4 regions of the Paenibacillus sp. FW101-FHT12H11 genome follow, and region 4 is predicted to be linked to each of the others. Evidence: riboswitches for the same ligand, from Rfam matches in the RefSeq annotation. Region 4 holds a riboswitch; each other region holds the start of a gene.
What was found. A riboswitch is a leader RNA that binds a small molecule or an ion and turns the genes downstream of it on or off. The one in region 4 is predicted to bind cyclic di-AMP.
Positions count from the first base shown of each region.

Region 1: another riboswitch for cyclic di-AMP. It lies ahead of AC3WTJ_RS36100 (resuscitation-promoting factor); the one in region 4 lies ahead of AC3WTJ_RS27935 (stalk domain-containing protein).
Region 2: another riboswitch for cyclic di-AMP. It lies ahead of AC3WTJ_RS18460 (KamA family radical SAM protein); the one in region 4 lies ahead of AC3WTJ_RS27935 (stalk domain-containing protein).
Region 3: another riboswitch for cyclic di-AMP. It lies ahead of AC3WTJ_RS23900 (hypothetical protein); the one in region 4 lies ahead of AC3WTJ_RS27935 (stalk domain-containing protein).

Region 1 covers NZ_JBYTCO010000018.1:59,763-62,972, reverse strand. The annotation lists gene AC3WTJ_RS36110 (ABC transporter permease) at 1-588, opposite strand, end outside; gene AC3WTJ_RS36105 (ABC transporter ATP-binding protein) at 585-1,328, opposite strand; cyclic di-AMP (ydaO/yuaA leader) riboswitch at 1,611-1,804, shown strand; gene AC3WTJ_RS36100 (resuscitation-promoting factor) at 2,094-3,210, shown strand, end outside.
Region 2 covers NZ_JBYTCO010000005.1:373,249-376,458, forward strand. The annotation lists gene AC3WTJ_RS18455 (TrkH family potassium uptake protein) at 1-1,325, shown strand, start outside; cyclic di-AMP (ydaO/yuaA leader) riboswitch at 1,447-1,582, shown strand; gene AC3WTJ_RS18460 (KamA family radical SAM protein) at 1,813-2,970, shown strand; gene AC3WTJ_RS18465 (hypothetical protein) at 3,080-3,210, shown strand, end outside.
Region 3 covers NZ_JBYTCO010000007.1:306,490-309,699, forward strand. The annotation lists gene AC3WTJ_RS23895 (alpha/beta hydrolase) at 1-808, shown strand, start outside; cyclic di-AMP (ydaO/yuaA leader) riboswitch at 867-1,005, shown strand; gene AC3WTJ_RS23900 (hypothetical protein) at 1,089-1,472, shown strand; gene AC3WTJ_RS23905 (alpha/beta fold hydrolase) at 1,524-2,387, opposite strand; gene gudD (glucarate dehydratase) at 2,562-3,210, shown strand, end outside.
Region 4 covers NZ_JBYTCO010000009.1:388,145-391,354, forward strand. The annotation lists gene AC3WTJ_RS27925 (PspA/IM30 family protein) at 1-508, opposite strand, end outside; gene AC3WTJ_RS27930 (LiaF transmembrane domain-containing protein) at 533-832, opposite strand; cyclic di-AMP (ydaO/yuaA leader) riboswitch at 1,001-1,153, shown strand; gene AC3WTJ_RS27935 (stalk domain-containing protein) at 1,167-1,964, shown strand; gene AC3WTJ_RS27940 (GNAT family N-acetyltransferase) at 2,435-3,210, opposite strand, start outside.

The sequences.
Region 1 (3,210 bases), on a different contig from region 4:
TGCCCAGAGGACGCTTGTCAGAAATTGCAGCGAAATCAGCACGGCTGTTGCCAGCCAGCGGAAGCTAACGGAAACCCTTCTTGCGCGCTCATGAGTGAATCGGCTTTCTTGCCAGCTGGCCAATAAATTGCCTACCTTCATTAATAGAAGCAAGGCAAGCATCCATAAGAAATGCTGTTCATCGCGGCCAAGGCAGTGATGATACAAGGGCCATAGGACGACCCATGCCAGAAATGTCCAGAAGGCTTGAAGCACTAAGCTGTACATGAATCCGCCGCGGAAGTAAGGACCCATCTGATGTTCAACGCGCAGTAGAAACATACGGTCTGCGCTTCTGGCTAGCGTGCGAATGGGGCTTGAGGCTAACAAAGGTACCAGCAGCAAAAGGACGATCCACAGATAAGGATAATCTGTCGGAAGGCGCTGTAGTATTTTTGCATAATAATAGGAAGAAAGGATGACAAGAAATAGCAGGAAGCCAAAAAAATTGCTGCGCGCTGCATACTGCAGGTAACCCATGGATTCCTTCATATAATGTTCAAATCTCTTCTGCCATAGGGCACGGGTATCCATGTCCATCGCCTTCATACCAATTCTCCTTTTACAAGCTTATAAAAGATGTCGTCCAATGACGCTTGCTGGAGTCCTGTCTGCTGACGTAATTCGACTAAATCGCCTTGGGCGACCATATGTCCTTTGTGCAGGACGACATAGTTATCGCAATATTTTTCAATCGTAGACAAAATATGCGAGGATATGAGAAATGACGCGCCGCGTCTCTTCATTTTGACCATCAACTCGAGTAATGAGCGGATGGCTAGCGGATCGAGCCCGAGAAAAGGCTCATCAATGATGTAGAGAGAAGGTTCGATCAGGAATGCATTCATGATCATGACCTTTTGCTTCATCCCTTTGGATAAATGGCTTGCGAACGAGTTGAGCTTGTCCTGCATGTGGAACTGCTCGAGCAGCGCTTGCGAGCGGGAGAGATAGTCATCCTTCGTTAAGCCGTAAGCCATGGCGGTTAACTCCAGATGCTCACGAATCGTAAGTTCTTCATAAAGCTCTGGACTTTCAGGCACATAAGCGTAAGTGGCACGGTAAGGCAGCGGATCTTCGGCCAGCGTCAAACCGTTAATTTTTATAGAACCCCTTTGTGGTTGAAGCAGTCCAAGGATGTTCTTGATGGTTGTACTTTTTCCTGCGCCGTTCAAACCAATTAATCCCATCATTTCACCTTGGCGGATGGAAAATGTGAGGTCGTGAAGAACGGGTTTATTTGGTAAATATCCCCCGAATAAAGCGTCAACTTGTAATATGGGACCCATCTCAGTGCCTCCCTAAATAGCTAATTATTGGAATTTATATACGTGTTTCATACCTGATAATTATAAACAAATTTAGTTTCGAAGCCTAGTTTAAGAGTGAAAACACGAAGAAACTTAGTATTCGTACGTTATAATGAGTTAAAAGTAGATAAAAGGTGGTTTTATTTTGAAAATAAGCTATTTTTAATTGATTTAGCCCTTTTTAGTAGGTGTTAATCCCTTTACAGGCAGAGATTAACAGCGTAATATACTTTTCATAATAACTTAATAACCAATTTGCCATTTTTCCATTCGCTGAGTTCCAATTATGGGAACGGGGGAACCACTGTTAACTTATAAAGCGCCAACGCTGACGAAGTGAACAGAGTGAGTAACAGGGGTGAATCTTGGACGTTGAACGGAAGTTTACGTCTGAGTAGGGCGACTCTCACGTCCGAATCCGTCAGCTAACCTCGTAAGCGTAAGAGAGGTAACGATTGTCGTGCGTGCTATTTGTGTATTTTTACTATGCAAACTAAGCCAGCGAGAAGAGTCCTCTTCTTGCTGGCTTTTTGTCCCCATAAGGACCTTTAACTGTTTCGGACGACTAATCGTAACCCGGAATTCATAGGATGATGAATAGCAAAGCGGGGTGGGACGACCAGAACGCAGCTGTTTCCAAACACTGCCGATGGACGACACGTTAAGTTAAATTAAAAACCTTAGTCGCGTCAAATTTAATCATGCTGTAACCTGGCGGCGAGGCTTTGAAGGAGGACCGAAGAAGTGGGCAGTATCTCTTTTAGCGAGACCCATGTAAAACGATCATCCAGCATGTCCTTCGCATTGCGATGGAAGCATGAAAACTTGCGTTTGATTTTAAGCCTGGCTATAATCTCAATCGCAATGACTTTCATGTTTTTGGTGTTGTTGTACGGTACGGCTACCAAGAGCGTATCCGTGGTTGTGAATGGACAAGAAACCGTTGTGCACACGAAGCAATGGGTCCTGCAACGCCTACTGGATGAACAAGCCATAACGATTGGTGAACACGATGAAATATCTGCAGACCCTGCGGCTACAATCAAGGGCGGGGACAAATTCGTCATCGAACACGCTTCTCCAATTCAATTGACTGCTGATGGAAAGACCACCACTGTTTACACAACTGCAAGAACGGTTGAAAGTGCATTGCAACGTTTACATATTGCACTTGGGGAGCACGATAAGCTGACTCCCGAACCGACAGCCTCTTTGGGATCAGGCGATGAAATCAAAATCGTCCGTGTGAAAAAAGAGACGGAAGAAGTAACAGAGCCGATTGCATTCGACACGGAAAAGAAAAATGATGCATCGTTGCTTAAGGGTAAAGAGCAGGTCGTTCAAGAAGGTAAAGAGGGCGTACTTCTGAAAAAGAAAGAGAAGACTTACGAAGATGGCGTATTAGTTGCAGAAGCTGTTGTAGGTCAAGAAGTACAGGAACAAAGCGTTAAAAAAGTTGTGTCCGTTGGCACAAAAAATCCTGTTGTTGTTCTATCGGCGTCATCCCCTAGCGTGGATGAGGTCTCTAAGAATGGTGTAACATTCGGGTATAAACAAATCCTCAAGAACGTGAAGCTCACGGCTTATTCAGCGGGAGCCGATTCGACAGGCAAAGCCGAAGGTTCTCCTGGGTATGGGAAGACCTATACAGGAACGACAGTTACTGAGGGCAGAACGATTGCGGTAGATCCGAAAGTTATCCCACTGGGATGGTGGGTTTACATTGAGGGTGTTGGCTTCCGTCGTGCTGAAGACATTGGTAGCGGTGTGAAAGGCCAAATGATCGATGTTTACTTTGAAGATCATGGCTACGCTAATAAATTCGGAACGAAACAAGGATATACGGTCTATGTCGTAGGAC
Region 2 (3,210 bases), on a different contig from region 4:
AATTTAAGTTAACCACTCCTAGGATTATAATAATTGGTTTTGCATTAATAATATTAATCGGTGCTGTTCTTCTTTACTTTCCTGTTTCAGCTGCGAATGGACAGCGTGTTAGTTTTTTAAACGCACTATTTACTTCCACATCAGCAGTTTGTGTAACGGGGTTAATTGTTGTTGATACACCTGTTGCATTTTCAACATTTGGCGAGGTCGTCATCATGATTTTGATTCAAATTGGTGGTTTAGGATTCATGACCTTTGGCGTGTTAATGGCTATTATTATGGGGAAAAAAATTGGTTTAAAAGAGAGACTACTGATACAGCAATCAACAAATTCGTCATCGCCTCAAGGGGTCGTTAGACTCATATTGGGTATTTTTATGATCGCTTTGATAATAGAATCCTTAGGGGCATTAATACTGACTCTTCGCTGGTCGAATGACCTTGGGGCTGCACGCGCTATCTATTATGGCATTTTCCATTCCATCTCAGCTTTCAATAATGCAGGCTTTGCCTTGTGGTCCGATAGTCTAAGCAGGTATGTCGGAGATCCGACGGTGAACATCACGATCGCTTTGTTGTTTATACTGGGTGGCATCGGTTTTACAGTTGTTTTAGATGTGTATGACAAAAAAAGCTGGAGCAAACTATCTCTTAATACAAAGGTTGTTTTGACGACTACGGTTATATTAATTGTATTAGGGGTACTAGTTATATTCTTTATCGAAATAGCTAATCCCAAAACATTTGGAAATCTCAGCTTATCTGAGAAGTTATGGGCAAGCTTCTTTCAAGGAGTAGTACCTCGAACAGCAGGGTTTAACACAATTGATATTGCCTCAATGATGGCGGCTTCACAGTTCTTTATGATTTTTTTAATGTTCGTAGGAGCTTCTTCTGGTTCTACAGGTGGTGGAATTAAAACGAGTACCTTTGCAATATTAGTGTTAGCGGTGTTGACAATTGTTCGTGGGAGGGAAGAACTTCAGCTTTTTCAGAGAAGAATAGTTCAAGATTTGGTCCTTCGCGCGTTGGCAGTCATCATCATATCCCTATTTGTGGTGCTTAGCTCCGCATTTTTGCTTACTTTAACCGAACATAAATTACAGAAGGATTTTTTAGAAATATTGTTTGAGGTTACCTCTGCTTTTGGCACAGTAGGTATGTCAATGGGGCTGACCTATGAACTTTCTCCAATTGGGAAAATCATCATCATGATTACAATGTTCATTGGTCGATTAGGTCCATTAACTCTTGCATTTTCCTTTTCTCAATCCATAAAAAAGCAGCCTTATCGATATGTTGAAGAAAAATTAATGATTGGGTGAAGCAAATCGGTTTTCATTTTTTGATATAACAAGTAAACTAACACTCCTTACTTTTTACATTAGATTTTATAGTAATGAAAATTTTCGTGTGATGTTTGACGAATACAACATTGTTGTGTAATATAAAACTACGCTTAATTTCCGGATTGATAAATTCTGGAAAGCGGGGGAACCAATTTTCTGGGGCGAATCTTCATGTAGGGAACCATCTTTCCCGAGCCCGGCAGCTAACCTCGTCAGCAGTGGATGGGTCAGTTTTTTATTATGCAAATAATTGCATTTTTGACCCGTAGAACGGGTCTTGTTGTTTAATTAGGCCTGTTCATAACGGAGTAGATCGTATTTATTTTACGATCTACTCCGTCATGCGGGTCTATTTTATTTGTCTTATTACACCCATCCATGACCATCTAGACAAAGGAGGATATCGTTTAGAATAATTAAGCATCCAAAAAAACGAATATTTGCTTTTCGAGGAGGATCATCTATGGCACAGCCGAAATATATTACCGATATTGATAAAATCACGGAGATTCCAGAACAGGAACGAAGTAAACTGAAAGCAATTACGGAAAAATTCGTATTTCGTGTGAATGATTATTACTTGAATTTGATTGATTGGTCTGACCCGAACGATCCGATAAAAAAGCTAATCATCCCTAATGAAGGTGAATTATCGGAGTATGGACGTTGGGACGCTTCTGATGAAGACACAAACTATGTTGTCCCTGGTTGTCAACATAAATATAAAACAACTGCCTTATTACTAGTTTCTGAAGTGTGCGGTGCCTATTGCCGATATTGCTTCCGCAAAAGGCTGTTTCGAAATGACGTGAAAGAAGCAGTTACAAATGTTGATCCCGGATTGGCATATATTGAGAGCCATCCTGAAATTAATAATGTATTGCTGACTGGCGGAGATAGTTTAATTCTAGCAACATCGAAACTCAGGAAAATAATTGAACAATTACGTAAAATTGACCATGTAGAAATTATTCGGTTAGGTTCTAAAATTCCTGTTTTTAATCCAATGAGGATTTATGAAGACGAAGCTTTACTTGAACTTATAAGAACATATTCTACAGTCGATAAGCGTATTTATGTGATGGCACATATTAATCACCCAAGAGAAATTACTAAAGAGGCAAAAAGAGCTTTTGAAGCTTTACATAATGCAGGCGCAATCGTTGTCAATCAGACCCCTGTGCTTAAAGGAATTAACGATGATCCTCTGGTCCTAGCTGAATTACTTGATAAGTTATCATGGGCAGGAGTAACGCCGTATTATTTTTTTATAAATCGTCCTGTTGCCGGTAATAGAGAGTTTGTATTACCTTTAGAAAGAGTATACCGGCTAGTTGAAAGTGCGAAGTCTTTAACATCCGGTCTTGGGAAAAGAGTGAGACTATCCATGAGTCACACATCTGGTAAAATTGAAATACTAGCAATTGAAGATGGCAAGGCATATTTAAAATATCATCAGTCACGCGATCAGCAATATGGAAAATTTATCATATTAGATTGCCCTGATGACGCTGCTTGGTTCGATGATCTACCTGGAAGTAAAGAACTTTGGAACAGACCAAAGAAAATAGCAACCAGTGTGATCTCTGCAAATGATCTTCCAGACTTGCCTTTACATTAAGCCAAAAGAATAAAGAAGATCATCTTGGAGGAGTCTGTCAATTTAGGGGCTCCTCTTGTTTATTAGACGTACAAATTAAGTGATATAGATTTTTTTGGGGAGGGAAGTTATGCTAACCACATACGCTATGTTAGAAGAAATAAAAGAAAGAATCGATTACTTAAAATTAAAAGAAATCGAATATAAGAAGGAAAATAATGTAAGCGGTCGGCTAAATGCCAAGACAAGACGGCAAGAATT
Region 3 (3,210 bases), on a different contig from region 4:
GCCGGATCATCGTGTGAAATATATCGGAGAAAATGATCTATTTGTAGAAATTTTCGAGGGAGTTGAGCTACAGAAGGGAGCTTCAAAAAGACCTCCGCTTTTATTTGTACACGGTGCCTACACGGGCAGTTGGATGTGGAGCAAATACATCCCACACTTTATAAACAGGGGATGGAATTGTTATGTTATGAATTTGAGAGGGCACTACAAAAGTAGAGTGCTCGATTTGACAAATGTCACATTCGAAGATTATTTGGAGGATATCAAAGAGGTTTTGGCCGAGTGTAAGGCTCCACCAATTCTCATAGGATTTAGCATGGGAGGAATTTTGAGCCAAAAGCTGGCTGAAACCATCGAACTTGCAGGTTTAGTGGTGATCGATACAAGCATAAGCAAGGAAGTTTATGAAGCTGTACCCTACAAAGAAATAGCTGCTATGACAACAGGCGTTTTAATGCCTGCACCATCCCGAGATGAGAATTCCAGTATAGATGAATCAGCAGATGACATTGATTTTCAGAGAAAGTATATAACGGTGGAGTCATTAAAAGCATTTAACGATTTTTATTTTTCATTGGGAGTAAGCGGTGGAATATCGATAGACAGCAGTTTGATGATTCATCCAGCCTTGGTTATTAAAGCCATTAATAGTGAAGAGGATGACCGGAGGGGAAAGGCGACAGCGGACCTTCTCCATGCTGAATATACAGGATTTAGGGAAACGACTCACACCGGATTGCTAGTTGGGCAAAGATATATGGAAGTAGTAGATCGGATCATGATTTGGTTACAAGGGATGCATGACTAAGGACATAGAATAGATAAGAAAATATTACTATTGCTTCTCCTCATACATTGGAGTAAATTGATAAAATACGCTTAATTCTTTAGATTAAAGAAGCGGGGGAACCAAGTTTCCTGGGGTGAGTACACATGTAAAGTGTTAGGGTTAACTTTCAACCCGAATCCGTCAGCTAACTTCGTCAGCGTAGAAAGAATGGATAGAAACATTTAATGGAACTATGTGATTTAAGGTTCTATTCCCTCGCTTCCTTTTTCTCTTCTAGAGAAAATAGGAGGAACTAGACATGCTGCTTATGAAAGTAACCAAAGAATGGAAGAATTTTCTCCCTTGGAAGAGAGCCAACGATTCTGTACAGCGTCAACAGGAGATTCTTCATTTAAAACAGCGGTTGGAAGCGTACGACATTCAATTTCCGAATTTGGCTTACCAACCATCAGACGTCGAAACACAGACGCTAATGGAAATTAGCAAAACGGTCGCTCAAAACAATGAGCTGCTTTACCAACTTAGCTCGGAAAAGGAATTAGCGGTTGAACAATCGCTAGCCCATCGCGTCGGAACCACGCTCCAAATTTTACAGGATCACCTCAGCTTTATCGTAACCATGGCGCATATTTTCAGTGGCCCGTATCCTTGCCTAAGAGCGTACATCAGCCATACCATTTAACGATCTTCAACAATAGTGAAGGAGCTTGCCTGGCGGCAGCTCCTTTTTCGTTTATTTAAGTGAATAGATACGGCCAAAAAAGCGCGTGATAAGCTCCGCAACTTGCTGGCTTTGCTCTTCCAGAACAAAATGGCCCCCGCATAAAAAGTGAGTTTCCACACACGTTAATAGTTCTCCGAAAGCAAGAGCCCCTTGCACCGTAAAAATAAAATCATTTTTGCCCCAGGTTATGAGCGTAGGAGGTTGATAAGTTCGCAAGTACTGCTGCCAAACAGGGTATTGTTCGACGTTGGTCCGATAATCGTAGCCCAATTCCAACTGGATTTGGCTATTCCCGGGTCGATCCAAAAATAACTGGTCCATTAAATAACCATCGGGACTAATCCGGTAGGGATGACACACGCCCGTAACATACTGCATTTTTGTAAAATGAAAGGTTGCAAGCTGAGCAAAGGCCGCTTCGGTTGCAGGATTTCGATTCGCCCAGAGAGCTTTGAAGAGATCGAACGGTTCCCCTAAGCCGTTTTCACTGACTACGGCATTTTGAATAACGAATCCTAGAATACGGTGCGGATTCCGAACGGCCAGTCTGAACCCGATAGGACCTCCATAGTCATGGGTGTACAATATATATTGGGAAATGCCGAGATTATCAATTAACTTTTCAATCAGAATGGATAGATTCTCGAAGGTGTAAGCAAATTCTTCTGTGGAAGGCATACTGCTATTTCCGTATCCAAGATAGTCAGGAGCAATGAGATGAAAGTGGTCTGTGAGTTGAGGAATTAAATCCCTGAACATATGGGATGAGCTTGGAAAACCATGAAGAAGGATGATGGTTGGGTTGTATGGACTCCCGGCTTGGCGAAAAAATAACTCCCAACCGTCAATCTTCATTTTTTTATAATGTACCATAATGTCAACTTCCTCTCCGGCGAGCGCATACTATTCCCTAACAAAAATATGTGAATATGAGTTATTTAAGTACTTAGGAGCTAGAGGACGTGGTACAATTTAATTTAAGGTAAGCTAATTAGTTGTTATCTTCATTAAACTGGTATTCATCCACATGAAAGGGAGAGATCAGCCATGAAACAAGAACTGCTAAATGAGCCATCGAGAAATCAAGCTTCCAGCACGCCAATCATTACCGAACTAAAAGTAATTCCAGTTGCAGGGCATGATAGCATGCTCTTCAATCTTAGTGGAGCGCATGCTCCATTCTTTACACGTAACATCGTAATTCTCAAAGACAGTGCAGGTCATACGGGCGTAGGTGAAGTACCGGGCGGCGAGAATATTCGTAAAACGCTTGAAGACGCGTGCCCACTGGTTATCGGTCAATCGATCGGCCAATACAATAACATTCTTACGAAAGTTCGCAAGCAATTCGCTGATCGGGATCAGGGAGGACGCGGTTTGCAGACTTTTGATCTACGCATCACGATACATGCCGTTACGGCATTGGAAGCAGCACTACTCGATCTCTTAGGTAAATTCCTGGATGTTCCGGTTGCAGCACTGCTAGGAGAAGGTCAACAGCGCGATAAAGTAGAGATGTTAGGCTACTTGTTCTATGTCGGGGATCGGAATCGGACAAACCTTCCGTATCTGGGCGCTGAGAATGCAGCGAATGATTGGTTTCGACTGCGTAATGAGGAAGCGCTTACACCCGAAGCCGTCGTGAAACTTGCCGAAGCAGCGTATCAACGATATGGCTTTAATGATTTTAAGTTAA
Region 4 (3,210 bases):
CCCGGCCGAGCTCGCGGCCGGTCGCTTCCAGCTCGCGCAATGCTTCGCGAGCTTCTTCCTTGGACAGCCCGCTTCGCGGCTGTCCCGTTCCTGCTGCGCGGCCGGCACGCAGCCCCGCCAGCTCGTCTGCGAGCGCCAGGCAGACGTCCTGGCTGCTCGCGTACTGCGCGCGGTACTGCGCGCAGGCTGCTTCCAAGCGCAGCTTCTCTTGCAGCGCCATACGCGCCAGCTCTTCGTCGCCTGCGCGCATGGCCAGTTCAGCCTGCTCGGCGCGCAGCTGCGCCATCTCCTGCGCGTCGACGCTTTGCTTGCGCAGCTCAATCGTACGCTGCAGCGCCTCCTCGTAGCGCTCCTCCAGCTCGGCGATGCCGCGCGATGCTCCAGCGTGTCCAGCGTGGCTGGAATGGCTGGAATGGCCGCCTCCCCGTTCATGCAGGTCCAGCTTGCTTGCTGCCTCCTGCCAAGCCATATCGGCCATTTTACCAATTCGATCAAATACGCTCATCATCCACACCCCCTATGTTCTTGTTGATTACAGTCTGAACTCCGCCGAATCGTTTTGTTTTTTTAGCATGCGATAGCCGTAATACATTAACCACACTGCAAACACAATCGCTAGGAAACCAGATAATTTTGTAATTAATATCAAAGCGCCAATGCCAAAAATCAGCCATCCCATCTTCTTGCCATGAGTTATCCCCACATAACCTAGCCCCACCATCGCCACAGGAACCAGCAGTCCCATGACATGAAAATGCATGCCCACTTGATGCATACAAATGAGAAAGCCTACTGCTATCAGAATCAGCGCCCAACTTTTTGATCGATTCATGCTCACTATTGCACCGCCCTTCGCGTAATCTTCATGCTACTATCGTAGCCGAAATGGATTCACGTCAAAACGGACTCCCGACTGTTTTTGTACCTAGACCTAAGTCCAGTATGGTCTAAGACCTTTAACCATATTTTGGGCGTTGTTTCCATTATTCTATCAATGATAGAATATTTGAAGCCGAGTCCGGTGCACAGACAAAGTGCCGGTACGGGGGACGATTTACATGGGGTGAATATTTGCTCTGTAAGCAGAGCAGACTAGGGAGAACCTTCTTCCCGAACCCGTCAACTAACCTCGGAGGCTCATTTTGAAGGAGGATTACCAATTGAATATGCTTACAAAAGGGTTAGCATGCCTTGCTGTGTCCTTCACAGTTTTGGCAGGAGGCTTTCTTTCCCCATTTTCGGGACATGCTTATGCAGCAGCCGCGAGTATGGACGTGAAAGTGCAAGTCAACGATGACCTGGTTCAATTTCCGGATGCCCAGCCTTATTTGGATGACAACCACGCTACACAAGTACCGATCCGTTTCGTAACTGAGAAACTGGGTTATGATGTACAATGGCAAAAGGAAGGCGACGCAATTAAAGTCACACTGAACAATGACAAGCATTCTATTTCCTTGGTGTCAGGTCAAAAAGAGGCCGAAATCGATAGCACTCCTGTCGAGATGGACACACACGCTGAGTTCCAAAACGGACGTGTCTACGTGCCGCTTCGGTTCTTAAGCAATGCTTCCGACATTCCCGTTCAGTGGGATGCAAGCAGCAACTTAGCGATTTTAAGTAAAGACGGCAATCATCACGCACCTGATTATGAGCTATTTGAGTCAACAGCCTACTCCGCTGATCCTTCTGAAAATGGAGGCTTTGGAGCATTGGACTATATGGGGAATCCATTAGGAATCGGAACCGTCGCTGTAGATCCATCGGTTATTCCACTTGGATCTAAGCTCTATATAGAAGGTTATGATTTCAACGGCCTGCCAAAAGGCGGCATGTATGCTTATGCAACGGATACCGGTGGTTCCATCAAAGGCAAACGCGTTGATATTTACATTCCAGGCTCCCAGCAATCCTTACGCAAATTCGGCTTCCAAACTGTAAAAGTGTACAAACTAAACCCGTGATGATCACGGGTTTTTTAATTTTGACGAACGTACTGAAAGCCCCGCATGAACTGTGATGAAACTCCGGGCACCTTAGGAATCTATGGATCTATTCGGTGGAATCACCTCAAAGGAACTGGCGTCCGCTATTCGCGGAAAAACGAGCATTTCTCTTTCGGAACGGAACTACAGGCTCTTATTTGTACTCAAACCTGTACTTTTTATAGAAGCCGGCAAAATAGAGTCTTGTAGATCCCCTAAACCAGCCGAAAAGGTGGTTTTCCTTGGAATAAGGTCCCACAGTTCCTTTTCAGCTCGTCGGAGCGTGCAAGTGCAGTGCGAGAGCGTTGGGTAGCCTGGAGACTCCCAACGGAAAACTAGCTTTTGATCCATTGAAGGGAACTGGAGTCCTCTATTTCCTCGTTCTCGGCTGAAATTTCCGAGAGATAGCGCACTAACAAAAAACGGCCCCGGAACACCGGGACCGAATCCTAAAAGAAATCCGCCAAATACGTCGTGCGCTGCGGAATTGCCGCTTCCAACCGAGTAACCAGCTCCTGCGAGCCTTGAAGCCGCTCAATTTTAGCCATAAAGCCCGCCTTTTGATAACTCATAAATAAGGCAGCCAACGTTTGAATACTACAACTCAGTATACGCTCATCTGCCGGTTGCTCGCCCTCAGCTAACTTGGTGACCTCCGCTTTCTCCCCGCTGCCTGTGAATTGCAATTGGAAAACGCCATCGTTCCAGTCCGCATGCGGATCAAAAATCCGCAAATAGATCGGCTCAACCTCTTGGCGCGGTTCAAACCGATACTGCTTCAGGAAAGCTTCCACATCGATAATACGCGCCGAAAAATATGTTATTTTCTCCTGCTTGAACTTAGGATCATGCACCAAGAAAGGAAGCTGATCATCCGCTGGCGCTTTAACCTCCACCTTCGAGATCATGGAATCATGATCGGCTATGAACTTCCATAACCCGCGTCTCGTTTCTTCATCCAAAAACACCATCTCATGAATGGTTGCTGTATACTCTTTTACTTGATAAAAGACGTACCCCGTCCGTTCACCCTTGGCATTAACATAGAGGGCTACCGTACCTTTTTTGTTTTTAAAATATCGATTATTCCACCAATTTGCGTCCCGCTCCATCATTCCATTAAATTGCAGGGCATACTGCTCATAAATAGGATTCAAAAGCTCCCATTCCCTCGTCACACGAACGATTGAACTGCCTTCCGGAGCATGGAATTTTGGAAGTTTAT